3 regions of the Sporolactobacillus sp. Y61 genome follow, and region 3 is predicted to be linked to each of the others. Evidence: riboswitches for the same ligand, from Rfam matches in the RefSeq annotation. Region 3 holds a riboswitch; each other region holds the start of a gene.
What was found. A riboswitch is a leader RNA that binds a small molecule or an ion and turns the genes downstream of it on or off. The one in region 3 is predicted to bind S-adenosylmethionine.

Region 1 (4,165 bases), 1.3 Mb from region 3:
GCCGAGTCCGGGCAGAAGGATAAGGGGCAAAAGTTATTCCTGAATATTTATCCTTCGACCTTGCTGCACGCCGGTCTGGTTTCCGTGATCAAGGATCTGATCGGGACTTATCCGTTTCTTGCCGGACAGCTGGTTTTCGAGATGGTTGAGAACGAGCGTATTGATGATCTGTCCGGGTTGCAGGACGTGCTGAAGCTGATCAGGCAGGCCGGCATACGGATCGCCGTGGATGATTTTGGTAAGGGGCCCGATAACATGAACCGGACGATCGAGATTGATGCCGATTACATTAAACTGGACCGTTACTTTTCGATTGACCTGAGAACGTCGGAGAAGAAACAGGCGTATGTCGCTTTTCTTATCCGATTTTGTGAAAAATTTCATACAAAACTGATTTTTGAGGGCCTTGAAACCGCAAAGGATATTCACTACATCAGAGAAATGGGCATTCATTATGCGCAGGGCTATGCGCTCGGTCGTCCGCATCTGCTGGGTAAGGCGGTGCGTGGGCATGCTTAGTTCGCAGGCATGGATCTGGCTTTTATCAGGTCTGGATCTCGTCCTGTTCTGTATGGTCACCCTGTGCTACATCCACATCAGACGTGCAGTTAAGAAAACGAAACTTTCCGGCAGAACACTGGAACAACAGATTTTTGAAGCCAAATCAAAAAAGGTCCCGGACAGGCGAAAGCACTACCGGCTGGTTGTGGACGATGAACCGTGCCAGGTGCGGATCCTTGATTTCGGGGATCGCGACCTCCGGAAACTTAATAATAAAAATGTGGATGCAAAAATAAAAGACATCAGCCTTGGCGGTATCAGGCTCTCCTGTCCACTTAATTTTCCGATAAAGGAGGAAGTGCTTATCTATGTCTCATTCCCGATGGATGAGGGGACACTGATACATATGCAGGGAACAGTTGCCTGGAAAAAGGTGAAACATGGGAGGACAGCGGTCGAATATGGTGTGCTTTTCAGCGACTTTCTGCAGCGGAAGAAACCAGAATTCAGAATTATATGAACCACAGGGAACTGGAGAAAATATCAGTCCGCCGACATTCAGGTGATGAACCGAAAGCTCTTTCCATTGACAGAATGGCCTGATTCATAGTAGACTAATATCAACTTAATATATCTTATCAAGAGTGGCGGAGGGACTGGCCCGATGAAACCCGACAACCAGCATCGAAAAAGGTGTATGGTGTCAATTCCAGCAGATGCTCAATCTGAGAGATAAGAAAAATAAACGTAAAAACCCGACGATTATTTTTCTTGTATAAAAGAAAGATAATCGTTTTTTTTTCAGCAGATAGCCCGTGTCACGCCGCTCCGTCAGGGAGGGTCAATCACCACGCTCCAAAGGACGCAGCTTGTGAGCCGTGAAATTTTGTGCAGATAGAGACAACTTGCCTGACCAACAGCCGGTCGTGGACGTTGCCCGGAAAACAGGCTCGGCATCGCTGCCAGGTGGCTCTGTAAATGAGTAGACGGAAAAAATTCCGCTTAACTTAGTAAAAAGAATACAAAACAGCTTCAATAGACGGAGGGATTCCGCCTATTGGTTTCAAAAACATGAAAAGAGAGGATCTTTCATTGCCTAATCGGAAAAATTCCGCTTATGATACGCTGAAACCCGTTCTATTCTGCATTTAAGCGGAAAATCTCCGCTTATTAAGCAAACGAACAAGATTTTTATTAAAGGGGGAGATCCGCATGATCAGGGACGCAGAATACGCGCAGATTGACAACTATCTTGATTTATACCTTTACGCCGGTGAATTACAGGATAAAGAATGGCAGGCACAGATTCGGGTCAAGCTGACTGAGTTACTGGAGGCGTTCAGGAGTTCGGCAGAGAGGTATGAACACACCCTTCGCCGCCAGTATGTGGAAGTCAGCCGCGCGCTGCTCACGCTCTGTCAGAAAATCCGCACCCATATGATTGAACCAACAGATGCGATCGCCGCGCAGCTTTTTGCCCTGAAACAGAAACGCCTGGAACTGGGAAAAGAAATTGATGCCATCAGCAGCGGCGGTCAGCGGATAGGCTAAGGCTGCGTAAAGATAACAAGGACGTGGGTATACAGCCTGCGTCCTTTTTCCATGCGGGCGGATCATGAGCCCTGCTGTTTATAGTAGAACACGGCCAGCTGGGTGCGATCACGCAGCCCCAGTTTAACGAGTATTGAACTGATATAATTGCGGACGGTGCCTTCGCTGAGATAGAGGGCCTGGGCAATTTCACGGTTAGATTTCCCGCTTGCGACCTGCTCGATCATCGCAATTTCACGTTTATTCAGATGAAACGATTCGAAATCCGGCCGGCTCTTCTGTCTGATCAGTCCGGGGATTTTTCTGACAACCGTATCGCCGAAGACCCGCTGGCCGCTTGCCACCGCTTTTAATGCCGGAATAATGCTTTCAAAGTTCTGCTTCAGAATATAGCCCTTAGCTCCGATTTTTAACGCTTCGATAATATACTCGTCATCTGAGAACGTGGTCAGGAAGAGCACATTTGCCTGCGGGTCCTCTTTGAGGATCACCGCTGCGGCGTCTATCCCGGTCATGGCGTCCATCCGGATATCCATCAACAGAATATCCGGTTTCAGCCGGCGATAGAGGGAGATGGCCTGACTTCCGGACGCGCCGCATGCAAGTACCTGAATCACCGGATCCGATTCAAGTATCGTCTGAAGCGATGCGGACACCAGCTGGTCGTCATCCACAATAAGGACCTTCATGATGGCTCTGCCTCCTTTAATTGCTCTGCCTTTTTAGGTACGGAAATAAAGATTTTAAATCCCTGCCCCATCTCGAAATTGATCACACCCCGTAACGCTTCAACCCGGTCCTGCATGTTCTTCAGGCCGATGCCTTCACCGGTATCGACCGGACGCGCCTGCCCGTTATCGGAAATCATTAACTGGTAGAAAGCCGGATGTTCCCGAAGGATGATCCGGGCAGCTGTCGCATTGGAATGACGGGCCATGTTGGACAAAGCCTCCCGGACAATCGAAATCAGTGCGACATTGACTTTGCTTCCCGGCAGCTTATGAACCGAATAATCAAGCGTGACCGGGCAAAAGGTGAACTTATCCTTCAGATCGTTCAGCTGCTTTTCAAGATCGATCGACTCGTCATACAGATCATGTACACTGGAGCGGATGCTGGTCATCGCCTCGGACAGTGTCTCTTTTAAGCGCGAAAGCTCCTCTTTCGTTTTTTTATCACGGTTGATGATCAGCAGGGCACCGGTCTGCAGCAGGGCACGGGAGAGCAGATGACCGACATTATCGTGAATCTCCCTTGCGATTCGGTTGCGTTCGCCAAGCGTTGCCATGCGGACTTCCGTGTCCTGGTTTATCAGCAGATCCTGATTCTGTTTTTTCAGTCGAAAAGCCATCTCCTTCTTCGTATCACGCAGATCGTAGAATTGATTTTTTAATTTAAAAAGGGACGCCGTCCGGTATCTCAGACAGGCGGAGAGCAGCAAGAGCGCCAGGACGAGCATCTGAATCCGAATATCAGATGGCCGGGAGACGGCAAGTGACAGCACGCCCGGGAGCAGGATCCACTGCCCTTTTGAAAAAAAGGAATCATAACAGATCAGCGGCAGAAAAACATAAAACCAGGGCAGGAAAAAGGAAAGTAAGAGGTACACGGCCGTCAGGAAGAGCCGGATGCGCGACTGGTCATAGTAGCTGAGCAGACAGGCACACGTAAAGGAAAGAAGGACGGGGGCTACATTGTCGGTGAATGTGGCCCCGGTCAGGTATACGGCCAGACAGCCGGTCATTAAAATGAGTTTATCGATGAGTGCATCCATAGCGATCTTCCATCCCTGATTCATTCTGTTACATTTATTTAAGCATTTTTCCGGTGCAGGTACAATGCCGGTGATTCATGACAATTGTCATTTCAATTGATGATTGCCGGCACTACCAGAGAAGCGCGGCGCCGGATACACTGGAGATATAAGGGAAGGGAGCTGATCGAGCCATGATTCATGTTCACAATCTGGTTAAAAGGTATGGTGATCTGGTTGCCCTGGATCACCTGTCCCTTGACGTTCATGAAGGGGAGATCTTTGGCCTGCTCGGACCTAATGGATCAGGCAAAAGCACAGCGATAAACTGTATGTTATCGCTGCTCACGTTTGATAAAG
Region 2 (4,165 bases), 110 kb from region 3:
AAGGTGTCGCACCAAGCGAAGATGAGGCTTCTTCCACTTCGCGTTCAAAATTCTGCAGAACCGGCTGAACCATGCGCACGACAAATGGCAGACCAACGAAAATCAGGGCAATCGTGATACCGATCGGTGTAAAAGAGACGTCGAAGGGCAGCCATCGCCCAATCCATCCATTTTCTGAGTAGAGTGTCGTCAACGTAATGCCGGCCACAGCGGTCGGAAGAGCGAAAGGCAAATCCACGAGCCCGTCGACTGCCCGTTTCCATGGGAAAGTATAACGGGTCAGTACCCAGGCGATCAGGACACCGAAAATCAGATTAACAAAAGCCGCCGCCAGGGCTGTCAGGAAACTCAGTTTGTACGATGCAACGACACGCGGGTTGGTGACGTCCTGCCAAAAGGACGCCCATCCGGATCGTGCTGAATAGATAAAGATAAATGACAGCGGGATCAGGACGAGCAGGGAAAGATAGAACGTCGACAGCCCCATGGTCAGTCCGAAACGGGGATGGACCGTCCTTTTTTTAAATGTTGGGAAAAAGCCACAATACTCAACTCCATTATCTACGGATGGATTTACCCGGAGCTTGTTTATTTAGGCTGGTAAATCTGATCAAAGGTGCCGCCGTCGGCAAAATGCTCTTTCTGCGCCTTCGCCCAGCCACCGAAATGATCATCTACAGTGACTAGTTCAATTTTCGGGAACTGATCGCTGTACTTTGCCAGAATCTCCTTGTTACGCGGGCGGTAATAACTTTTCGCAATGATTTCCTGGGCTTCATCACTGTACAGGTACTTCAGATATGCCTCAGCCACTTTTGCTGTTCCGTTACTTTCCGCATTCTTATCAACAACGGCAACGGGCGGTTCAGCGAGAATACTCAGTGAAGGGCTGACCCTTTCAAATTTGTCCTTACCGAGTTCATCGATGCTCAGGAAGGCTTCATTCTCCCAGGCGATCAGCACGTCGCCGACACCTCTTTCCGTGAAAGTCGTGGTCGCTCCGCGTGCTCCGGAATCGAGAACTTTGACGTTTGCATAGATCTTTTTCACGAAGTCCTCTGCTTTCTTCTGGTCATTATTGAATTTCTTGTCGGCATAAGCCCAGGCGGCCAGATAATTCCATCGAGCCCCGCCTGAGGTTTTCGGATTGGGCGTAACAACAGATACATTTTTCCTTGTCAGATCATCCCAGTCCTTAATGTTCTTTGGATTACCGGCCCGGACGAGGAAAACAATGGTTGACGTATACGGTGTTGCATTCTGCGGCAGTCGTTTCTGCCAGTCCTTATCCAGCCTGTCCGTGTTTTCGGCAATGGCATCGATATCGCCGGAAAGAGCGAGCGTGACGACGTCTGCCTTGAGTCCGTCAATAACGGAGCGCGCCTGTTTTCCGGATCCACCATGAGACTGCTGAATCGTCACATCCTGATGGCCTGTCTTTTTCCAGTACTTCGCGAACAGCTTATTGTACTGCTGATAAAGTTCACGTGTCGGATCATAAGAAACATTGAGCAGTCTGACCGGTTTTTTTGCTTCACCTGAGCCGGATCCCTGAGCTGAACGGTCTGATCCGCAGGCGCTGAGTGCCCCGAGAATTAAGATGGATACGATGAACAGACTGATTTTTTTCATTTGTAAACGCCCCCTTGTAGTTGTTTTAAGACGTACATTCTGATTTCTGAAATAAAATAAAAAAACATAGGAATACTTGGATTAACAGCAAATACATCTTGCGCCCCCCGCGCTCACCTCCGGGAATGACTGGTTTACCAGACCAGGAAAAAAGTACTGACTCACAGGTCGCAGATGCCGCCACAGGCTTTTTTCCCCACAAAAATTGTTTTGTTCTCTAAGCGTATAAAAAAACCTCATTCCGAAAGGATGAGGAGTGCTGTACGTGATTTGGTCACACTGCATCTCCTTATCTTTCAGGATAACCTGTTGGACGTGGCACCTGTACGATCACGTCTGTCATCGTGGTTGCCGGGCTTCATTGGGCCAATTCCCTCCGCCGCTCTCGATAAGAATCAATGAAATTGGTTTAATCCTATCATGCAGGTTGGAATAATGCAAGAAAAAAATTAATTCACACTAAAACAAGGTGAATAATTGACAATTCGATGCATCCCCTTTAAAATGAAAGCCAATTCAATAACTATCCAGAGTGATTGAGGGACTGGCCCGATGACATCCGGCAACCTGCACAGCATGTATTTCTCTGTAAGGTGCTAATTCCAGCAAAATGGCAGACCATTTTGAAAGATAGGAATCGTGACGCGAAGCTTTTTCCTGACTTTCTGGATGGAAAAAGCTTTTTTTTCATTGATCTTTAGAGGAGGTGACTGAAGTGGCTTTTGTGATTACATCGGCCTGTAAAGGTGAAAAAGCGGGAGAATGTGTGGAGACCTGCCCGGTGGATTGTATCTTTGAAGGAGATGAGATGTTTTATATCAATCCGGATGACTGTATTGACTGCGGGGCCTGTGAAGCGGTCTGTCCGGTTGAAGCTATTTATCCGGAAGACGAAGTGCCGGACGGAGAGCGCCAGTACGTTCAGCTCAATCGCGATTTCTTTTCCTGAGCTTTTCATGCTATTTGATTAAGAGAAGAGGTGAGGACAACGAAAATTCCAACATACAGCACCTGGAAAGACGTGCAGCTGCCGGATTTTAATCCGCAGTCGACATCTAAAGGTGCCCGGGAGGTCCTGGAGTGGGCGTATCATTCTTATGGAGGTAAAGTCGTTTATTCCTGCAGCTTCGGGGTTGAAGGCATCGTCCTGATCGACTTGATTTATTCAGTAAAAAAAGAGGCTTCAGTCATCTTCCTCGATACCGATTTTCACTTCAAAGAAACCTATGAGCTGATCCGTCGTGTGGAAAACCGGTACCCGAAGTTGCATATCATCCGGCTGAAGCCGGCGCTCACGCCGCAGCAGCAGGCAGAAAAATACGGAGACGCGCTTTGGTCGAAACGTCCGGATCTTTGCTGCAATATACGGAAAATTCAGCCACTTGCTGCAAGGATCGGAGCCTATGATGCCTGGATTTCCGGGCTCAGACATGAGCAGTCTCCGACAAGACGTTCGGTTGCCTATGTCAACAGGGATGAAAAATTTCATTCTGTTAAAATCTGTCCGCTGATCTACTGGACCTGGGACGACGTCTGGGATTACGTGCACAGCCGTCAGCTGCCTTATAATCCCCTCCACGATCAGAATTACCCCAGCATCGGCTGCACGTTCTGTACGCGTCCGGTGAAGCCCGGTGAATCTCAGCGGGCAGGAAGATGGAGTGCTTTTGATAAAACGGAGTGCGGTCTCCATCTGAATAAATGAGAAGAAGATGCGAAACATGGCTGCAAGGTATCAACAATGAAATAGCGTATGGGAGGCTTTTCTATGACAAGTAAACCGCACGGCGGTATCCTGATCAACCGCCAGAGCTTCGGTCAGACGGGTGCAGGTTATGCTCAGATCATTCCGATAGATCGCGTTGCTCTGAGCGACCTCGAACTGATTGCGAATGGCACATACAGTCCACTGACCGGATTTCTCGATCAGGAAAACTATGAATCTGTGGTCGAGGAAATGAGACTGAAAAGGGGTCTTGCCTGGACCATTCCGGTCACCCTGCCGGTCAGTGAGGAGGCAGCCGCTCAGGTGTCGGCGGGAGACAGAGCCCGTCTGGTCTATCAGGGCGTGGTCTATGGGACACTTGAGGTCACCGGTAAATTTCGCCCGGATAAGGAAAATGAAGCCCGGAAAGTGTATGGAACAACCGACCGCGAGCATCCGGGCGTAAAGCGGTTGTTCGATCGGGGAGCGGTTTATCTTTCCGGCCCGGTCCGGCTTCTGAGACGTTCACCGCGCCCGCAGGCCTTCGCCGCGGACTTTCTCGATCCCGTGGAAACACGCCGGCTGTTTGATCAGAAAGGGTGGAAGACGATCGTCGGTTTCCAGACCCGGAACCCGATTCACCGGGCACATGAATATATTCAGAAGACTGCCCTTGAGACGGTGGACGGCCTTTTCATCAATCCACTGGTAGGAGAGACGAAGAAGGATGATATTCCGGCCGATATTCGTCTGCGCAGCTACCATGTTCTGATAGACAACTATTATGTTAAAGAACGGACGGCGCTTGCCGTATTTCCGGCCGCCATG
Region 3 (4,165 bases):
CGATATTCGGACGGTAAGAGGAATCGGCTATATGCTTACCGATAAGTGAGTGAGGACCCGGATGTTTCGAAAAACACTGATTCAATTAACTGGACTGAATACGGTACTTCTGATCCTGATGCTGGCACTGCTCGGCGGGGTCATCTATTTTTATGAAAAAGCCGTGACCTTCAGAAGTGCCGATCAAATGCTATCGCGGATGGAACCTGATCGTGTCTTTGTCTTACAGGGCAGGCTCGATGGTACTGAACCAGCTGATCCGCGGTCGCGGAATCCGCGTGTGATCGGTCTGATTATGGATAAGGACAGAGAACTTTTTCTGTCGAGTTTCGGCGATACCTTAACGGACGAAGAAACGATCACATTCTTCAAACCGCTTCTTCCGGGAAATAAAGGAACAGTAGAGGAAAAAAACGCACATGGAAATGTTTATCATGTGATTTCTAGGACACTTCGAATCCAGGGCGAGTCGTATACTGCGGTTTATGCGATGGATGTCAGCGTCGAACGCAATTTGCTGAACACACTGCTGTCGATCATTATTTACGGACTTCTGACAGGCGCCTTCGTATCTGTTATAGTGGGCTATTTTCTGGCGAGAGGCGCGCTCCGTCCGATTCAGAAAGCCTGGGATAAGCAGAACCGGTTTGTTGCTGATGCGTCTCATGAACTGCGAACGCCGTTGTCAATTCTTCAGTTGAAGATTGAAGGGCTCCTGAGGCAGCCCCGGAAAAAGATTCAGGAGAGCGGGGAGGACATTGCCGTCATGCTGGGTGAGACACGGCGTTTGTCGAAACTGGTTGGCAATCTGCTGACTCTGGCCCGCTCAGATGCCAATCGTCTGGAAGTCAATCTGAAACCGCTGGATCTGCAGCTGATGGTGAAAAAAGTAAGTGAGCCATTTGCGGAAATGGCTGAATTTGAGGGAAAAGCGTTTCGCGTGACCGCCTGCGAAACCCTGGTGATCACCGGAGACGAGCAGCGCATTCATCAGCTGCTGGTCATCCTTCTGGACAATGCGATGAAATTCACATCAGCGGAAGGTCATATTTCAGTTCGGGCTGATAAAGACGGGAAAATGGCCCGCCTCTCTGTTTCAGACAGCGGAGTCGGAATTTCAGAAGCCGATCTGCCGCACGTATTTGACCGTTTTTTCCAGGCAGATGCCTCACGGAGCGATGAGCGCGGGACAGGGCTCGGACTATCTATCGCTTCCTGGATCGTTGCCAGGCATCATGGTAAAATTGATGTAACCAGCGCCATAAATCAGGGAACCACATTTACAGTCCGGCTGCCGCTTGAAAAAGACGTAACGGCGAAACAGCTGACTCGCGATAAAGAGGATGATACAGATGAAAGGTAAACAGAGGGAGCAGGCGGTTTTTGCTGGGGGATGCTTCTGGTGCATGGTGAAACCTTTTGATACACTTCCCGGGATTATCAAAGTAGTCTCAGGTTATACAGGCGGACATGTCGCCGATCCGACCTATGAACAGGTTAAGTCCGGCGCGACCGGCCACATGGAAGCGGTACAGATTACATATGATCCGGACGTTTTTCCATATGAAAAATTGCTGGAACTCTATTGGCGGCAGATTGATCCAACCGACGCCGGCGGCCAGTTTATTGACCGCGGCTCAAATTACCGGACGGCGATTTTTTATCACAATGCACGTCAGAAGGCACTGGCGGAACAATCGAAAAGGGCGCTGGCAGCAAGCGGAAAATTCAGGAAACCGATCGTCACGCGCATCCTGCCGGCTGCGACGTTCTATCCGGCTGAAGAGGAGCACCAGCAGTTCTACCGAAAGAATCCGGAGCGCTATGCCGGAGAAATTGCTGAATCCGGCCGGGGCGTCTTTATCCGGAAGAACTGGCAGAAAAAATGAACGGTTGACCCAGCTGAACGGGTCGATCATTGGTTTCCTGCATCATGAAATCTGACTGTTCTGCATAAGGATAGAAAACAGATCTTGAAAATACCATTCAAGTATTGTAAACTAATTATCAACTGAAAACGAATGAATAAAACCATTCTTATCAAGAGAAGTCGAGGGACTGGCCCGATGACGCTTCAGCAACCGTCGCCGAAAGCAGGCGACAAGGTGCTAATTCCAGCAGACCAAACAAGGAGTCTGAGGGATAAGAAGAAACCTGGTGAAACAGCCTTCTTCTTTCCGAAGAAGGCTGTTATTTTTTAGCCGGGCACCGGATATCCCTGAATATATAAAGGGGGAACTGAGCATGTCAAACTATCAGACGGAAACGAAGCTGACGCAGATTGGGAATGGGTTTGACCAGTTAGGAGCGGTGAATATACCGATTTATTTATCGACGGCATACAGGCATCAGGGCATTGGCATTTCCAAGGGCTATGATTATATCAGAACAGGAAATCCGACACGATCCGTCCTCGAGAAGGCGATTGCCGAAATCGAAGGCGGGCAGGAAGGTTTTGCCTGTAGTTCTGGTATGAGTGCCATTCAGCTTGTCTTTTCACTCTTCAGTTCAGGTGACCACATTATTGCCTCGCGTGACCTTTATGGCGGCACGTACCGTCTGTTTGAAATCCTCGCAAAACAGGTTCACCTCTCCTTTACTTACTGGGACGGCGAAAGCGTTGAAGAACTTGCGGCTGACATCCGTCCGGAGACTAAAGCGCTGTTCATTGAAACACCGACGAATCCGCTGATGCATGAAGTCGATATCTCTGAACTTTCTTATATCACGAAGAAAAATCATTTACTGCTGATTGTAGACAATACCTTCTATACTCCGGTGCTGCAGAAACCGATCGCCGAGGGGGCAGACCTGGTCGTCTACAGTGCAACCAAGTACCTGGCCGGGCATAACGATGTACTGGCCGGACTGGTTGTATCCAATTCGGAAAAAGTGACAGAACGGCTGAGAGTGTATCACAATTCCTGTGGTGCGGTTCTGGATCCGTTTGATTCGTGGCTTCTGATACGCGGTCTCAAGACACTGGCCCTGCGCATGAGGCAGCACCAGGAGAATGCCGGGCGTCTTGCTGCCTGGCTTGGAAAGCAGCTTTTTGTCACAAAAGTGCTGTATCCGGGAAAAGGCGGCATGGTCAGCTTCGAACTGACGAAGAAAGCGTATATTGAGCCGTTTCTCAAAGCCCTTCACTTGATTACTTTTGCTGAGAGTCTGGGAGGTGTGGAAAGTCTGATCACCTATCCGGCGACACAGACGCATGCCGATATTCCCGAAGCTTTGCGGCTGAAATACGGTCTGTCCGACAGGCTGCTTCGCCTGTCGGCGGGAATTGAACACCCGGATGATCTGATTGCTGATCTGGATCAGGCGTTCCGGTCTTTACAGAAGGGGGCGGCGGTTCATGGCTGATTCTTTCGGATTTTCGACACGGCTGATCCGGGAGTCGGTGGCAGTTGATAAACAGACCGGTGCGGCGAATGTACCGGTCTACCTGTCATCGACGTTTCATCAGAAAAGTTTTGATCAGTTCGGAAAGTATGACTACAGCCGATCAGGCAATCCGACGCGGGAAGTGCTGGAACAGGCCATTGCCCGTCTTGAAGGCGGTGTCCGCGGGTTTGCTTTCTCCTCCGGCATGGCGGCGATTTCGACAGCTTTTCTGCTGCTTTCTTCCGGTGATCATGCGGTGGTTCCGAAGAATGTGTACGGCGGGACGTTTCGGATTCTGACGCAGGTTCTGGGCAGGCTTGGCATCGAACATACTTTTGTCAATATGACAGATCCGGATGCGGTCGAGCGGGCCATTCGACCGAATACGAAAGTGATTTATATTGAAACGCCGTCCAATCCGACTTTCAGGATTACGGATATACACGCAATCTCGCAGATTGCCAGAGCCCATCGATGTTATACGTTCGCAGACAATACCTTTATGAGTCCGGTATTTCAGCGTCCGCTTGCGCTTGGCGCCGATCTGGTCCTCCACAGCGCAACCAAATTCATTTCCGGTCACAGCGATGTTGTGGCCGGGCTTGCCGTGGCGGGAAGTGAGGAACTTGCGGAAAAAATGTATTTTCTGCAAAACGCGCTGGGTGCCGTCCTCGGTGTACAGGACGCCTGGCTTCTGCTCAGAGGACTGAAAACGCTGGACGTCCGCATTCGCCGGTCGGCGGCATCTGCCCGTAAAATTGCCGGATTTCTGGCTGAG

Region 1: linked by a shared signal. The riboswitch ahead of ABNN70_RS07810 (hypothetical protein) and the one ahead of ABNN70_RS01575 (aminotransferase class I/II-fold pyridoxal phosphate-dependent enzyme) in region 3 are both predicted to bind S-adenosylmethionine.
Region 2: linked by a shared signal. The riboswitch ahead of ABNN70_RS01030 (ferredoxin family protein) and the one ahead of ABNN70_RS01575 (aminotransferase class I/II-fold pyridoxal phosphate-dependent enzyme) in region 3 are both predicted to bind S-adenosylmethionine.

What each region holds. Positions count from the first base shown of each region.
Region 1 is NZ_CP159510.1:1,645,206-1,649,370, forward strand. Features, by position in the region: gene ABNN70_RS07800 (EAL domain-containing protein) at 1-519, shown strand, start outside; gene ABNN70_RS07805 (PilZ domain-containing protein) at 512-1,021, shown strand; SAM riboswitch class I at 1,134-1,240, shown strand; gene ABNN70_RS07810 (hypothetical protein) at 1,714-2,052, shown strand; gene ABNN70_RS07815 (response regulator transcription factor) at 2,115-2,741, opposite strand; gene ABNN70_RS07820 (histidine kinase) at 2,738-3,826, opposite strand; gene ABNN70_RS07825 (ABC transporter ATP-binding protein) at 4,000-4,165, shown strand, end outside.
Region 2 is NZ_CP159510.1:195,265-199,429, reverse strand. Features, by position in the region: gene cysT (sulfate ABC transporter permease subunit CysT) at 1-487, opposite strand, end outside; gene ABNN70_RS01035 (sulfate ABC transporter substrate-binding protein) at 589-1,632, opposite strand; SAM riboswitch class I at 1,919-2,027, opposite strand; SAM riboswitch class I at 2,153-2,269, shown strand; gene ABNN70_RS01030 (ferredoxin family protein) at 2,348-2,581, shown strand; gene ABNN70_RS01025 (phosphoadenylyl-sulfate reductase) at 2,627-3,337, shown strand; gene sat (sulfate adenylyltransferase) at 3,401-4,165, shown strand, end outside.
Region 3 is NZ_CP159510.1:309,691-313,855, reverse strand. Features, by position in the region: gene ABNN70_RS01590 (response regulator transcription factor) at 1-49, shown strand, start outside; gene ABNN70_RS01585 (HAMP domain-containing sensor histidine kinase) at 62-1,363, shown strand; gene msrA (peptide-methionine (S)-S-oxide reductase MsrA) at 1,353-1,889, shown strand; SAM riboswitch class I at 2,035-2,149, shown strand; gene ABNN70_RS01575 (aminotransferase class I/II-fold pyridoxal phosphate-dependent enzyme) at 2,245-3,366, shown strand; gene metC (cystathionine beta-lyase) at 3,359-4,165, shown strand, end outside.